DNA from 2 places in the Blautia sp. HCN-1074 genome. Region 1 is predicted to be linked to the other one. Evidence: riboswitches for the same ligand, from Rfam matches in the RefSeq annotation. Region 1 holds a riboswitch; the other holds the start of a gene.

Region 1 (8,037 bases):
TCATGCTTTTTACTCTGCACGGAAATGGTTCCACCCATCATATCTACATACTTCTTTACGATAGCCATCCCCAGTCCAACTCCATGGTACTGCGTTCTCACACCGGAATCTTCCTGTGCAAATTCCTCAAAAACTTCTTTTGTAAATTCCTCACTCATGCCAATACCAGTATCCGAAATGCGGTAACGCATATTTATATATCCATCCCCGCCCTTTTCCTGACACCGGGCTTCAAATGTAATCGTCCCTCCATCCGGAGTGAATTTCACGGCATTGCTCAGAATATTGACCAGCACATCACGCAGGCGTGCAGGATCCACAAGTACATTTGGAATCTTTGCTTCTTCACGCTGAATCTTAAAGTTGATATCCCTGTTCGTAAGAAAACCTTTTGTAATATCCAATGCAGAATCTGTAATGTTTTTCACATCCGCCGGTACCGGATTGTAATTCACTTTTCCACTTTCGATGCGGGTCAGATCTAATATATCATTGATCAGCGACAGTAAATGCTCTGAGCTTTCGTCAATCTTTTCCAGACAATTTTTCACTTTGTCTGACGGATTGTTTTTCATTGCAATACCGGTAAATCCTATGATTGCATTCATCGGTGTCCTCATATCATGGGACATATGTGACAGAAATGCTGTTTTTGCCTTGTCTGCAGCCTGTGCATGCTCTGCCAATTCCGCCATTTTCTCAGCTTTCTCCTGGGCCGTCTTCTGAGCTTTTTTTCTTGCACTGAGACGCACCATTATCACAGCCATAGCAGTCAGCAGCCATCCAAAAATAAGAAGAACCCAAACAGTAACAGCAGGATGCAGACGTATCCAGTCAACAAATGTCAGCTCTGTTGCTTTGTATGTGGTATACTGTGCTGCAAGATCTTCAACAAGATTTGGGGGCATGGCATACATTGCTTTCGTCAGAATACCAGCCAGCGCATGATTCTCAGTTGATGAAATTACCATGCGGTAGGTGAATGTAGGCTGTTCCAGCAGAGTATATGTCATGGTGCCCGTAGTGTCACTGTTCACAAACGCCTGTGCCATGTAATAGTAGACGAAGGCAGCATCTGCTTTACCCTCACGGACAGCTTCCATCATTTCCTGTCGGGTACTGCACATCAGTTTTTCTGCACCGGGTGCCATTGCATCTTCAATTGAATTTGATGCTGTCTGGTCAACAGTAGTAACAACATTAATTTTTCCATCAAAGTCACGCCGTGTCACCCTTGCCAGCTGCATCGTAATGAAAGGTGCAGTAATCCCCCATTTTTTCGTCTCAGCATAGTTATCTGTTTCCAGGCGCGCATCGATGCTCATATCTGTGGTTTCCTTATTTTTCTGATAAGCAATATACTCATCTCTGGTGGCAGGTGTAAGAAACTCATAGGAAATCCCGGCATAGTCTGCAATTTTCCGGAAGTAATCCGGGATAATACCCTTCATCTCACCATTTTCATTATAAGAATATGGATAACGGGTCGGATCACACAGAACATGAAGCGGATTGTCCTTGGAATACTGTGAAATAATACTTTTTTCTTTCTCCGTATATTCCAGATTCTTAGTTTCTATGCTTTCATAATTTTTATTATAAAGTGTCGTTTTCCAGTCACCCTCAACTGCATTCATCTGGTCGATTGCATAATTGATCTCATTCAGCAATTCTGTATTGCCCTTTTTAACAATGACATAGAAATCGCTGCTGCCAAATTTCTCCACGATTCGCTCATTGTTTGTTTTTCTCAGAGAACTGGTAACAATCGCATCAACTTTTTCGCTCTGAAGGGCTTCATCCATTTCTGTGGTCGTATCAAAATAAGATGGAACATATGTAAATCCTTTGTCGTCTGCAAAATCCGCAAACTCTTCATTCCGGGTGTTTCCGTTCAAAAGCGCCACACGCATACCGTTGTAAGTGCTGTAATTGCCGTCCACAATCGTGCTGTTGTCACTGCGGACGGTCAGCATCCCATAATTGGTTCCGATCGGACGTGAAAAATCAAACTTTTCTTCTCTGTCCGGTGTTTTGCGGGCAGATGTTACCATGTCAATCTCGCCATCTTCAAGCATCTGCTGCATATCATCCCAGCTCTTATCATATCCGACATATTCGTAATCTACATCCCAATAACGGGCCATCAGCCGAAGAAAATCATAGCCATACCCACTGCGGTTGCCTTCTTCATCCATCACATGATAACCATCCATGGCAAAGAAACCGACTTTGACAGTTTCATGCTGCGAACTGTCCTCGGCTGCATATGCAGTCTGGGGAGAAAATATCATACACACGCATACAAAAGCCAGTAATACTGCTACATATTTCTTTGCTCTCGCGATCATATTAAATCTCCTGTCTGTCTGTCTGTCTGTCTGTCTGTCTGTCTGTCTGTCTGTCTGTCTGTCTGTCTGTCAAATATATTTCTCTATACATCTCATTGTCAACCTCCTAATTTAATAAAATTGCACTGCCGTATCAATATCTTCATCTGAATCTGCCGCCCTGACCGGGGCCGCCAGAAACACAACACAAAGAATTGTCTTACAGCATTTTCTGTTTTAAAACCAATTGTAAAGTATGCCACTGTGGATAATTGTAGGAAACATAAAACTTCAAATCACTGTCTTCTCTTGGTATCGCAACCGTATTTTCAGCATTTTCATCAAAACTCTTTTTAACCGTTACAGCCGCCATATTGTACTTCCAGACAGTATCTGTTAAATCATAGCCCAGGTCTTCGGCAGCATTCGTATTTTGCATCACATGAAAAATCATATCAATTTCTCCATCATGCAACGCTTTTTGCATATCCTCTTGTGAATCATACCACTTGATATAAAATTTCAAAGTCTGCCCTTCCAGGCAGTTTTGTGCAAGCTGGATGTAATCCGTGATCAGGCCGCTCACTTTTCCGGTTTCTGTATCAAGAGTACTGACCCCGCCATCGTTTATCAAATAACCGATTTTGATTGCTCCATGCTCTGACAGCCATTTCTGTTCTTCTCCCGTCAGAAAATATACCCTGTCCACTGATAGAAACTGCTTATGCAGTTCATCTGCATAATAAGGATCATCATCTGTGATCCTTCTCATAGCATTATCCAGCTCTGTCTTTAAATCAGAATAACTCTGGCCGATTGCAAAATATATTTTTGAACTTCCGATATTCGTTAAGGCCGCCATTCCGTACCCACCCAGACGGGAATCCTCTAACGATACAAAACCGTCAATTTCTCCGTCTGCAATTTTCTTTAAAGCATCTTCATTATTTGAAACATTGACATGCTGTATATGCAGATTATATTTCTTTTCCCACTCGTTCAATACCATTTCCGGCAGGTAATCCATAAGCACTCCAATCTTTTTCCCATTGAAAGATGCAGTGTCAGAGGATGAGATGTCTGTATGATCGGGTTTTACGTAGATACAATATCTTTCATCTCCCATTGGAATACCGAAAAAAAGCATATTCTCTGCCCGTTCCTCCGTATAAGAGATTCCTTCTATAATATCCAGCTCATCATTTTTTAATTTGTCAAAACAATTTTCCCATGTACAATCTACATATTCATAGTTCCACCCGGTATAACCTGCGATTTTCTGCAGATATTCATAGCCGTATCCGCTTCTTTTTCCATTTTCATTTATCTTATCATATGTATCATCCGGTACACCAATCCTGACAATTTTCTCTTTCTGACTTTCTGCTGCAAAAGCATAGACCGGACAGACTGAAAAAAGGATGCAAATACACAATATAAAAATGATACCCCTTTGCAATACTGATTTATTCATTTTCATATATTTCTCTCTCCCAGTAAAATTATTATAGTTACGCCTATGAAATAACACGTTACTGTTCACTCCGTGCCCAGTAACACGCTTCGCGATGCACAGAATTTATGCTAATCGCATAAATTCGCGCTGTATGTCTCGGGATTTTGGCATATACATGCCAAAACGCCTCGCGGAATAGTGGCATGTGAACAGTAACAATAACACCACAAAAAAGCACTGTCAGACAAACAGTGCACCTCATTTTATGCAACTGGCTGCCATTTTACAGGCCCTGTAGCTTTGCGTCCCAGACTTTCATCTGGTTTGCCGATTTCCTTATTATAGATATAGCTTTTAAACTTATGCAAAAAAACTGATTTTATTATACTATAGCGCTCTACTGTACACAAGAAAACATTACCGTTTTAACGCCTGAAAACAAAAAAAGAACAGCCGATATATATACTCGAACTGTTCTTCTACTTCCGAAGTCCACGAAGCATTGACATTACTGTTTCCTGCTCATTTGCATTCAGATCGTTCCATATCCCTAGAACTTCTTTCTGTTTTTCTGTCAGATTCTCTAAATTACCTTCCTGAAAAAACTGCGATAATCTGTATTTACTGATATCACGCTTTTCACATAAAGATGTTATTTTATCCGCAATATGCTTCTCTATCTGCAAGTGACTATACTTCATTTCCTCTACTACATATCTTCATTGTATATGTATTAGGGGAAAATACTAATTATCAATTTGGCAAACATACAATTCCATCAAAAAACATATTTGTAAATAAAAAATGAAGATACTTTCGTTTCCGCAAAAGTCATTTTCGCTTATATCATCTCCATAATATCACAGTCAATAGTATTTGTCACATAAAAGTTGTGAAAACCAGTGGGTATAAAGTAGAAGTCTCCAGGCTCTTTTGGAAACTCAGATGGAACAACCTGTAATAGGTATCCATCCGATAGTAACTTTCCGTATATTCCTTCCAGATGCCTTTGGCCTCTGTAGTATGGAATCCATCAGAATGTTCTTTGAAGAATTTCTGCATATTTGCTACCTGTAAAATACCGTCATAGAAATTCTCAAAATAAACATCCTGCCGATAAATTCCCACAATGGTAGCACCCAAATGAATATTTCTCAAAACAAACTGAAATGCTTCATCTATCTGCTCCCAAAGCGGACCGGTATATTCTCTACGGTCAACAAATACTGCTTTCGTTGTACCTTTGAACACACCACATTGTGTTGCAACATGAAGTCCTCTGTTGCCAGTCAAAATAGCAAAAGCATTAGACGGATACTCTTTTCCATCACGCTCAATCAAAATGCCCCAGGAGCGCAACTGCTGTCTGCCCTCAAAAATCTCTACCACAATAACAGTTTTACCACCAACCGTCTGTAAAGTGATATCCGGGATGATTTGTGCGTACATCGGCAACCCTCCTTTCTCAGAATTTTATTAGTTTGCAAACCGGAAGTTATAAACATCTTTGCAAATATACCATATCTATTAACTGTACACCACACTCATAAATTGGGTGGTCATAATTGTCCGTAAAGAAATTCGGAATATTGTGAGATCGGACAAATCCGCATTTTTCATAAAACGGTACGGTCAACGGGCTGTCACCTGTTCCAACCTGCAAAATAGAATATTTATCTGCATATTTACTTACAAGGAAGTCAATCAATGCTTTCCCATAGCCCTGTCCTTTATTCTGAGGATCAACTGCAATATTTTTAATTTCAAGTATTCCATTATCTTCATCAGTAACGACACATTCAGCTTTTACATTACCATCTTCAAGTACATACATAGTACCTTTTTCAAGATAGTGATCAATCATATTTTCCTGCTCATCAGCTAATAACAATAATGCTATAAATTGCTTTTTATTCTCATTCACTTCTCGGATTTTCATATCTATTACTCCGTCAAACTAGAATTTATCGTCTTGTTCCATTCTTATCAAAATTCTTTTTTAATGCTATTTCTGTTGGGAGAATAGACCCAATTAAAGGAATAAGTTGAACACTACAGATAATTCCTCCTATACTCCCAACACAATCTTCATTTTTTCCAATCACTAAAAGCATGAATATTACTGTTATCGGCAACATAACCATTCCACAGACATACCAGACTTTACCACAATATTTATGAGCAAATTCCCATGTGTCTTTGTTCTTCATAGACATCGAAGTCCGATATCCAAATACTGAATTTATTTCCTTTGGAGCCTTTTTCATAAAATATCTTCCAAAACCAATCATCGTAAATGGAAGAAGCAAATCCATAATCAACATAAAAATCCAAAACCCCATTGTAAACCTCCTTTACTACAACTTCCGATTTCTATTTTCGTTTCCATAGCATAGTGTACTCTTTTTCACCAGTAGCTTCATCCAAGCCTTCACATTGAATAATGAACCCTTCTCTTTGGTAAAAAGAAATTGCTCTGGCATTCTTCTGGTATACATTTAATCGTAAGCTAACTTTTTTATCCTTAATATAATCCAATAAAAATTTACCTATGCCACATGACTGCATTTCATCAGAGACAAAAATACCTTCGATATATTCATCATTTAGTCCTACAAATCCTTGTATCATTTTATCCACTTCAAACACATAGACTTCGGATTGTAACATCATTTCTTTCACTAATTCATAATTACTTTTCCAGTATTGATTGGAAATAAAATAATGTGCTTTCAGATTTGTCTTTAACCATATGTCAGCGACTCTATCGATATCTCCGTTCAGCAACTTTCTAATCATAACAAATATTCTCCTCAACTGCATCCTTTATGCTTTTCTCTTTTTTTCATTCTATCACAAGCTTACCATTAATCATCGATTTTTTGATATTTTTTCTTTTACCCCACTGTAAAACAGCCTCTGAGCGTTTCGTTATATAGAGGGATACTCTCAGAACCTAGAGAGTATGAAGCGGCAGAATATTGGAGGTATGAGTTAGGGGCAGAGTTGGATTAAATTTATATTTCTACGAAGAAAGCCAAAGACATTTAACTGTTCACCCAATCAAACGTCTTTGGCTTATTTAATTACAACTATTTTTTTAGAGTTTTACCCAGTAACTCATACAGAGCTTCTGCCTCTTCTTGAGATAAAGTAATTCCTTTTCCCATTTTTTCATGTTCTGGTGCCCAGTCACGAATATCATATTTTTCTGCAGCTCCATTCCATGAAATCATATTCAATTCTTTTTTCCAACCTTTGGCACTTTCTGAAAGTATTCCTATTGGGTAACAAAAAACACCGTATTTCTACGGTGCGTTCTGTCAGATATATTCTGTTTTATGATAGCAGAAAACTGGAATTCACAGTTCTTCCATCCTTCCCATCTTCAGCGCCATAACAAGAGTTCCGGCTGCCATCACAAAGACACCAATTTCAATCACATAGATGGGAAGAAGCGCCGGACCTGCCACGGCAAAGAAGTCCACAATAAAATGAATCCCATATGCAAGAACCGCTGTAAAAGCCGCTGTCCTGCATTTGCCTGCCTTTACCGCCCGGTAGATCAGCAGTGACAACCCGATATGCAGAATGATGGCACTGATTCTTTCGATTCCGCTTACAAAAAAGAGTGGTGCCGGTGTTGTCCATAGGGCCGACAGCTGTGACACGGTCTGGTTTGCAGACTCAGCAGGAAGTGCCGCCAGCGTATTCTGCATGGCTCCGCTGTTGATCATCAGCATGGACACAAGATTGCTGATTCCGGAGAGTCCTCCGAGCAGAATGGCCTCCACACCGCCATGCCCGATTCCATACATCAGTGCATTTGGAAAATCCAGCCATTTCTTCATCCAGAACTTCATGGCAATCAGTCTTCCGGTCTCTTCAAAAACCGCTGCAGCCAAAGCCGCGTACACATAGTAAAACCATGGCCTGCTCTGTGCGTTCAGTCCGCAGAACTGAATGACAAGAACATGCAGCAGCTGCTCCAACAGCATGGCAAACAGCAGATAGGTTCCTGCTCCGATAAAGAACGAGGAAATCCTTGCCTTAAGCTTCACCCTTCCTGCAATGAACAAAGCAATCGGTACCCCCATCGAGAGGACAACGGAGCAGATAACTCCCGCTATCGCCAGACCTGATATTGTGTTCAATTCCATCTTTATACCTCCCTGATTCTCAAAAAATTCCTTTATTGTATTTGAACTGTCCATACAATATAAAGCCTAATCCGACAATAACTGCTGGAAG
Region 2 (8,037 bases), on a different contig from region 1:
TCGCACAGATTCATGGCGGCGTAGGCAGAAATGTAGCAGAGGATATTGCAAATCTGGAACTTAAACCAACATTTATCAGTCTCGTAAATGACGATGCCATGGGAGAGGAAGTCATCCGTAAATTGGAACGCCATAAAGTAGACACAAGTTATATGCGTAAAGTACCAAACGGTATGGGAACATGGATGGCAATCTTTGATAATAATGGAGATGTAGTTGCTTCTGTTTCCAAGAGACCAGATCACACACCGGTGGAATATATTCTGGATGAGTGTGGAGATGAGATTTTTAAGGACGCAGACAGCATTGCGATAGAGATTGATACAGACAGAGAAATCGTTAAGAAAACCTTTGCGTATGCAGAGAAATATAATAAGAAAGTATATGCAATGGTATCCAATATGAGTATTGCTGTAGAGCGAAGAGACTTTCTGAAAAGAACCTCCTGTTTCGTATGTAATGAACAGGAAGCAGGCATTCTTTTCTCCGAAGATTACAGTCAGACAGAACCGGAAGAGATGGCTAAAATCCTTGCAGAACGTGTGAAATCCGCACGTATTCCACAGATGATCGTGACAATGGGAGGACAGGGCGCTGTATATGCAGATCAGAATGGCGGATATGGCGTATGTCCGGCTATGAAGGTAGATGTAGTTGATACTACGGGAGCGGGAGATGCTTTCTTTGCAGGAACTTGTGCAGGACTTACTTATGGAAAAACATTAAAAGAGGCATGTGGAATCGGTACACGTCTTTCCTCCACTGTAATCTGTACTTCAGAGAATATCTGCCCGCGCTTTATGCCGGAGGAATTCGGACTAAATTATAATACAAAGAATAAAAATCAGAAATAAATTGCAGAAATATACGCTGCATGAAATGAAGCACATAGCAGTTAATATACAGCCAATGGAGGAAAAACAAAAATGGGAAGCATTGTGATTGGAGTTGCCGGAGGTTCCGGCTCTGGTAAATCTACTTTTACAAACAGGATTAAAGATTATTTCGGAGATGATGTAGTTGTTCTTTATCATGACAACTATTACCGCAGACAGGACGGAGTTCCTTTTGAACAGAGAGTAACTGTAAATTATGACCATCCGGATTCACTGGAGACAGAGCTTCTGGTAGAGCATCTGAAGCAGTTAAAAGAGGGAAAATCAATCGAGTGCCCGGTTTATGATTATACGAAACATAACCGTTCTGACAAGGTGATCAGAATCGATCCGAAACCGGTTATTCTTGTAGAGGGAATCCTGCTTCTGGCAGATCCGAGAGTGAGAGACCTTCTGGATATTAAAGTATATGTAGAAGCAGATGCAGATGAGCGTATCCTGCGAAGAATCTCACGTGACGTAGAAGAACGCGGAAGAGATCTCAACGGCATTATCAAACAGTACCTGACTACTGTAAAGCCTATGCATTACCTTTACGTAGAACCGACCAGATCAAAAGCTGATATTGTTATTAACAGCGGTAAGAATGATATTGCATTCGACCTGTTTGTCTCAAAAATCCGTCTGTTGCTGGATAAAAAGGAAGATTGAGTGTAAAAATAAAAGCAAGTTTCTAAGTTCATCAAGATATAGTGAACTTTGGAAACTTGCTTTTTGTAAAAAATTTTATAACGGTTTAACAGTTCTGTATTCTGAAGCCTATTGATGAAAACAGCTTGTAACCAGATCAGGTAAGCCTGTTGTTTCAGTTGTGAAGAGCAATAGACAGTTAACTATTTGTCAATAATGTGAATTATATCCTCACATGACTGAAGTCACGTGCTTCCAGACGCTTTAGGCGTCAGACTAAATATCGGCGGATACGCCTGTAACTTAGGTTTGCGCAGATATGCGCTTTTTCCCATGCCAGATATGGCAGGTCCCCACATTACAGGTAGTCCGCTGTATATCTGCCTGCATCTATGCAGCCATTAAGAGTCCCATCTCAGAACTGAGTTCCCTTAGATCTGCATAAACACATGAGGTTCTACGCTTTACTGCAGGGACTTTTGCCTCCAGCAAAGACCTTTCCGTTGCCGGAAGGGGTTTTAAAAGTTCACGGATAAAATATCTGGCCCCGATATTATAAGAAGCTGACAAGTCACAGTTATATCTTTTTCCCGTCTGAAATGCGCAGAGGCTGTGATTTCTCCAGTCACGCAGGACTATCCCTGATCCATCATACGCAAGCCTGCTCGTATTCCATGCACAGATCCTGGATATGCGCATCCCTTTCCTGTTCGTTGTGTGAATCAGATGTTCTGCTGCATTAAAGCGTTTTTTTGCTTCCGGGATCATTTTCAGTTCTGCCCACACCTGTTCATAGATTTCCGTCAGATAGCTGACCGCCTGACGATAGATTTCCAGTGTCTGGCGGATTGGGATATTCTGTTTTCGTATTTCCACACCATAACTGGATACCGTCTGCATTTTCTTCTCCTCTGAACTGTTTTTTTATTTTGTGCTATGAACAAATAGTACCATAGATATCTTATTCTGTAAACATACGTTCTTTTTTTGACAAAAAAATTGCGCGTCTAACTCATCACTGAAGTAACGAGAATGCGACGCGCGGTCATTCAACAGGAATATCATCTCTGGCATCCAGATCATTGATATATTTTCTTGTTTCCGCAACGATCACATTTGACAGAAGCAACACAGCCACGAGGTTTGGAATTGCCATCAATGCATTCAGGATATCGGCAACGGTCCATACAAGATTCAGGGAAATAACCGGTGCGATCGCGGCAACTGCGATATACAGTACGCGATAAGGAATCAGTCCTTTTTTACCTGTAAAATATTCCACACATCGTTCACCGTAGTAAGCCCATCCAAGAACTGTTGAGTAAGCAAAAGAAATAATGCCGACAACCAGGATCACCGGACCAAGTACCGGAATCTGCTGAAATGCCAGAGTGGTAAGCACACCGCCATCTGTGATACTTCCCATATCAATGGAAGGATTTTTCATAATACTTGTGACGAGAACCAGACCTGTCATGAGACATACAACAACGGTATCCCAGAAAGTTCCGGTGCTGGAAACCAGTGCCTGACGTACAGGATTTCTCGTCTGGGCGGCAGCTGCTGCGATAGGGGCAGAACCCATACCTGACTCATTGGAAAAAAGGCCTCTGGCAATTCCGTACTGCATTGCCATCATAATACCGCGTCCAACCAGTCCGCCGGCAGCAGCTCCTGGGGTAAATGCCATCTTGCAAATCGTTTTTACTGCCGGAATAATAAAATCATAGTTGATTCCCAGAATGATCAGACATCCAAGTACATAAAAGAAAGCCATGAACGGAACCAGGCGTTCACATACGGTTGCGATTGATTTGATGCCGCCAAAGATAACAAGTGCTGTCAGTGCGGCAACTGCGATTCCGATAAAAACCGGAGAGATATTCAGATTCTCATTACATACAGTTGCAATTGCATTTACCTGAGTAGCACATCCGATTCCAAAGGAAGCGAAGCCGCCGAAGAATGCAAAAAGCAATGCCAGCCATTTCATATGTAACCCGCGTTCCAGTGCATACATGGCACCGCCCTGCATACGTCCGTCTTTCGTTTTCACACGGTATTTGACAGCGATAAGAGACTCGCTGTATTTCGTGGCGATTCCGAAAATGCCTGTCAGCCAGCACCAGAGAACAGCACCAGGACCACCCAGCGCGATAGCGGTTCCCACACCAATGATATTTCCGGTTCCAATTGTAGAAGCGAGAGCAGTGGTAAGTGCACCAAATTGACTGACTTCGCCTTCTGCCCCTGTATCTTTCGTGACAGATAATCGGATAGCTGTACCGATTTTTCTCTGGATCACACCTGTGCGGACTGTCATAAAAATATGAGTCCCGAGAAGCAGAAGAATCATCCACCATCCCCATACAAGACCATCCAGTTTGTTAATGAAATTTGCGACAGAATTAATCATAGGCTTCCTCTCCTTTTTATGAATTTATGTGAGTAAAGAAAAGAAGATACATCTTTGAACTTTAAAGATACCGTTTTATATAATAAAAAATTAATGTTATATAAAAAAAAGCATACATACACGATAGTTCATGTGATGTACGCCTTTGTACGGTTCGTCTTTTAGTTACACACATATACACAGATACAAATATCTGTCTGAAATTAAAGATTAATCTCAGTAGTTAAATGTAATTATACTGTAAAAAATATAAAATTGCAATAAATTTTCCATGCTCTTCCTTAGTATACGAAAACTTCCAGTGTATTATTCTTCTAGCTTCATATACTAGCATTGCAACACCAAAACAATCAAAAATGAAAACAACAACCAAGGAGGAAATTGATATGTCAAACACAAAATCTTCTAACCAGGCAGCTGTACCAGAAGCAAAAGGTGCGTTAGACCGTTTCAAATTCGAGGTTGCAAACGAATTAGGTGTACCGCTTACAGATGGATACAACGGTAACCTGACATCCAAACAGAACGGTTCAGTCGGCGGATATATGGTCAAGAAAATAGTATCGGAACAACCATTGAATTTTAGATTTATGTTTTATATCATGATTTAAGCGTCAAAAGCTCATACCTATTCAGCAGTTATCTTTTACAGATTCTTTTCATTTTCTGACAAAACGGGAACAGCGAATGCTGGAAAAATCATGGGCAAAATATTTTGCTGATGAGATATTCCCAAAGATCGGTGAAAAACCGTATGCTGAAAACGGAGATAAGCAGGGAGGTTGTTTACTTGTATCTGAAAATGAATTAGACAAAAGCAGGATGACATGGTAGAATATAACAGCCAATTTAATAGAAAATCAACCGAAACCATTTTGCTGGTTTTTATTTTTAATTTTGTGCCATTTAAACGATTTAAAGAATGAGAATATGTTGGATTTACTATATCATTTATATGAGCGTATTGTAAAATACAAATTGACATATTTTTCGGGGGGCTATAATAGAACTAAAGAAAGTAAATATTTTAGCAAAACAGATGAAAGTCTGTGACGCAAAGCTATAGGGCCTGTAAAATGGCAGCCAGTTGCATATGAAATAGCAAAGGGATACTATGGTTAATTAGTAGTAGTTTCTTTGCTTTTTATTATGGTTTAGCTTATCTGAATAGAGTAACAGAGAAAAGAAATAGAAAGATTAAGTAAAAAAGATAACGGAGATTAAAGATGATAAAAAAGGAGGCTGACAGGCAGAACTACAGTATCCTTGCAGGAGAAGGAGCTATTCTGCGGATTTTAAAAGAAATATTCCGATCATTGCTGTGACTGCCAATGCCTTTAAGAGTGATGAAGAATATTGTGCTGAAGCAGGAATGAATGCTCATCTTTCAAAGCCTTTTGATATAAATAAACTAATGGAAGTACTTACATCCCTGTTGGACTTAGAATATACGGAGGATAAAAATGTTCAATAAAGAAAAGCAAAGTGAAAATAATATCTTTTCACTGGATAATACAAAGTTAAATGAAAACTGTCAAAAAATCGTACAGGATGCAGTGAGCGAACTGAATATTGTTGGATTCATGACAGGATATTATGATGAAAATCTTACAATTACACAGGTCAGTTCACACATGTTGAGGAATCTGGGATATACGTTTGAAGAATTTCAAAAGAAAACATCAGGTTCTCTGAGAAATCTTTTATATGGAGAAAACCAGACCTTTCTTGAATACGACAGGTTCCAGCGCCTTCAAGGGTGTGGAGAAGGACAGATGCTGATGAGCGATGGCACACCTGTATTTGTCCGTATGTGCAAGAAAGATGCCATAGCAGATGATGGAAAGCAGGTATGGGTATTGTCTGTTCAGATTGACTGGATGCAGCAGAATCTGAAACTGATCAATAACGTGATTCATTCTGGGATGTGGCATTTTGATTGTGACAAAAGCGGAAATATTAAGGAAGTGTGCTGGAGTCATGAGTTTCGCACGATGCTTGGGTATCATGACATTCTTGATTTCCCAAATAAACTGGAATCGTGGTCAGATTTGTTACATCCAGAAGACAAGGAAGCAACACTTGCACTGTTAGAGCAAGCAATTCAAGACAAAACAGATAGTGTGAAATATGACTGTGAATACCGCTTGAAGATGAAAGATGGTTCCTATCAATGGTTCCGGGCAAATGCCGAGACAACCAGACGTCTGGACGGAACAGTACGTTTTATTGTCGGTACATTCATAAATATTGACAAGAGAAAGCAGAGCGAGATGAAAGCACAGAGAAATGAGGCATTTCATCGCGCCTATACAGAGGGAAATATCTGCGAGTATTATGTAAATCTAAAGGATAATTCTTTTGAGTCACTAAAAGTAGAGGATTCTCTTCTGGAGATTTTTGAAAAGAGCCATACATGGGATGAACTGATTCAGGCATACCTGGATAATTATGTTGTTGATGAGGACAAGGAAGCGGTTTCTCATTTTTACAACCGTAATTTTATTGTTGAAAAACTGAGTGAAGGTTCAAAAGAAATTAACCTTGAATGCAGAATACGGATACAAGGTGATGAACACTGGGTTCGTAATGTCCTTATGAGAGGAGAAGAAAATGACGGTTCACGCTATGCAATGATCTTCGTCCGGGATATTACAGAAGCCAGAAAAGAAATGGAAAACATATTGGAGCTGACACGTAAGAATGATGCGATGGATCTGCTTCTTCAGGGAACAATGCGTCTGGTCAATCGTTTTGCTATGTGCAATCTGGAAGATGATACTTATAAGTTTTATAGTCTGCACGGAAAAAAGCCACCATACGATGCTTACGGAACATATCATGACCTGATCAGGAGGATTGCATCCCGCTATAAAGTGGTGGCAAAGGATGAAACGATTGACAAAGTGATTTCAGCAGATCATATCCGTGGCATGATTAGAAGCATGGATGATATTTATAAGCTGGAATATTGTACGGAAGATGAAAAGCATTTTAAGAGCATGGCTTTCATTCCTTTGTCTTGGAAAGACGGAGTACTTGAAAAGGTGCTGTTGATCGCACAGGATACCACTCAGGAAAAACTTGCGGAGATAGAATCGAGGATTGCTTTGAAGGATGCTTATGAAGCGGCTAACAAGGCAAACAGGTCAAAGACAGAGGTTTTATCAAATATGTCTCATGATATTCGGACTCCGATGAATGCAATCGTTGGTATGACAGCCATTGCCGGAGCAAATATTGATCATCCGGATCGTGTGATTGATTGCCTTGGAAAAATAACCAAGTCGAGCCGTCATCTGCTTGGTTTGATTAATGAAGTACTGGATATGTCACGCATTGAAAATGGAAAGATCGAACTGACGGAAGAAGACTTTAATCTGGCTGAACTGGTAGATAACTTGATCGCAATGACACGTTCCGAGATTGAAGCTCACCATCATGATTTTGAAGTACGGCTCAACAAAATTGAACATGAATATGTAAGAGGAGACAGTTTAAGAGTACAACAGATATTTACTAATATTATGAGTAATGCCATCAAATATACCCCAGATGGCGGCAAGATACTGTTTTCTATTACGGAAAAGCCTACCACTTCCCTGGGACGCCGCTGAAAAACTGTTTTTTCATACTATATACAGTGTCTCAAAGTTGATTGATGTACTTTATTTTGTGCTAATTTATACGCAAAAAGGACTTTTTCAGTGGCCTTCCCTGGATATAGGATGCTATGAGTTTGTGATTCAAGACAACGGTATGGGAATGAGCGAGGAATTTCAAAAGGTTATGTTTGACCCGTTTACTCGTGAAGATGATAAACGCATCAGCGAAATCCAGGGAACCGGTTTGGGAATGGCAATCACAAGAAATATCGTCAATATGATGAATGGAAACATTAAGGTAGAAAGCAAGCTGGGAAAGGGAAGCAGATTTACCGTTACTATTTTCCTTCGTCTGCGGGATGAAAAGTCAGAGACTATTGATGAACTGGTCAACTTGCCCGTGCTGGTTGTGGATGATGATAAGATATGCTGTGAAGGAACAGTGGCTATTCTTAATGAGATTGGAATCGACGGAGAGTGGGTACTGTCA

The links. A riboswitch is a leader RNA that binds a small molecule or an ion and turns the genes downstream of it on or off. The one in region 1 is predicted to bind cyclic di-GMP.
Region 2: it holds a riboswitch for cyclic di-GMP, as region 1 does, so the genes downstream of both, WKT11_RS15875 (PAS domain-containing sensor histidine kinase) here and WKT11_RS09515 (transporter substrate-binding domain-containing protein) in region 1, are expected to answer to the same signal.

The regions. Positions count from the first base shown of each region.
Region 1 covers NZ_JBBKBP010000009.1:9,967-18,003, reverse strand. Annotated here, with positions in the region: gene WKT11_RS09520 (hybrid sensor histidine kinase/response regulator) at 1-2,351, opposite strand, end outside; gene WKT11_RS09515 (transporter substrate-binding domain-containing protein) at 2,551-3,810, opposite strand; cyclic di-GMP riboswitch class I at 4,050-4,125, opposite strand; gene WKT11_RS09510 (hypothetical protein) at 4,266-4,487, opposite strand; partial or broken gene WKT11_RS20000 (ATP-binding protein) at 4,888-5,157, opposite strand; gene WKT11_RS09500 (GNAT family N-acetyltransferase) at 5,282-5,725, opposite strand; gene WKT11_RS09495 (SdpI family protein) at 5,751-6,128, opposite strand; gene WKT11_RS09490 (GNAT family N-acetyltransferase) at 6,160-6,585, opposite strand; gene WKT11_RS09485 (YdbC family protein) at 6,879-7,070, opposite strand; gene WKT11_RS09480 (YhfC family intramembrane metalloprotease) at 7,149-7,946, opposite strand; gene WKT11_RS09475 (hypothetical protein) at 7,966-8,037, opposite strand, start outside.
Region 2 covers NZ_JBBKBP010000023.1:3,912-11,948, reverse strand. Annotated here, with positions in the region: gene WKT11_RS15905 (carbohydrate kinase family protein) at 1-854, shown strand, start outside; gene udk (uridine kinase) at 927-1,547, shown strand; gene WKT11_RS15895 (hypothetical protein) at 1,917-2,426, opposite strand; gene WKT11_RS15890 (alanine/glycine:cation symporter family protein) at 2,572-3,942, opposite strand; gene WKT11_RS15885 (alpha/beta-type small acid-soluble spore protein) at 4,329-4,553, shown strand; gene WKT11_RS15880 (hypothetical protein) at 4,630-4,776, shown strand; cyclic di-GMP riboswitch class I at 4,962-5,037, shown strand; gene WKT11_RS15875 (PAS domain-containing sensor histidine kinase) at 5,406-7,559, shown strand; gene WKT11_RS15870 (response regulator) at 7,477-8,037, shown strand, end outside.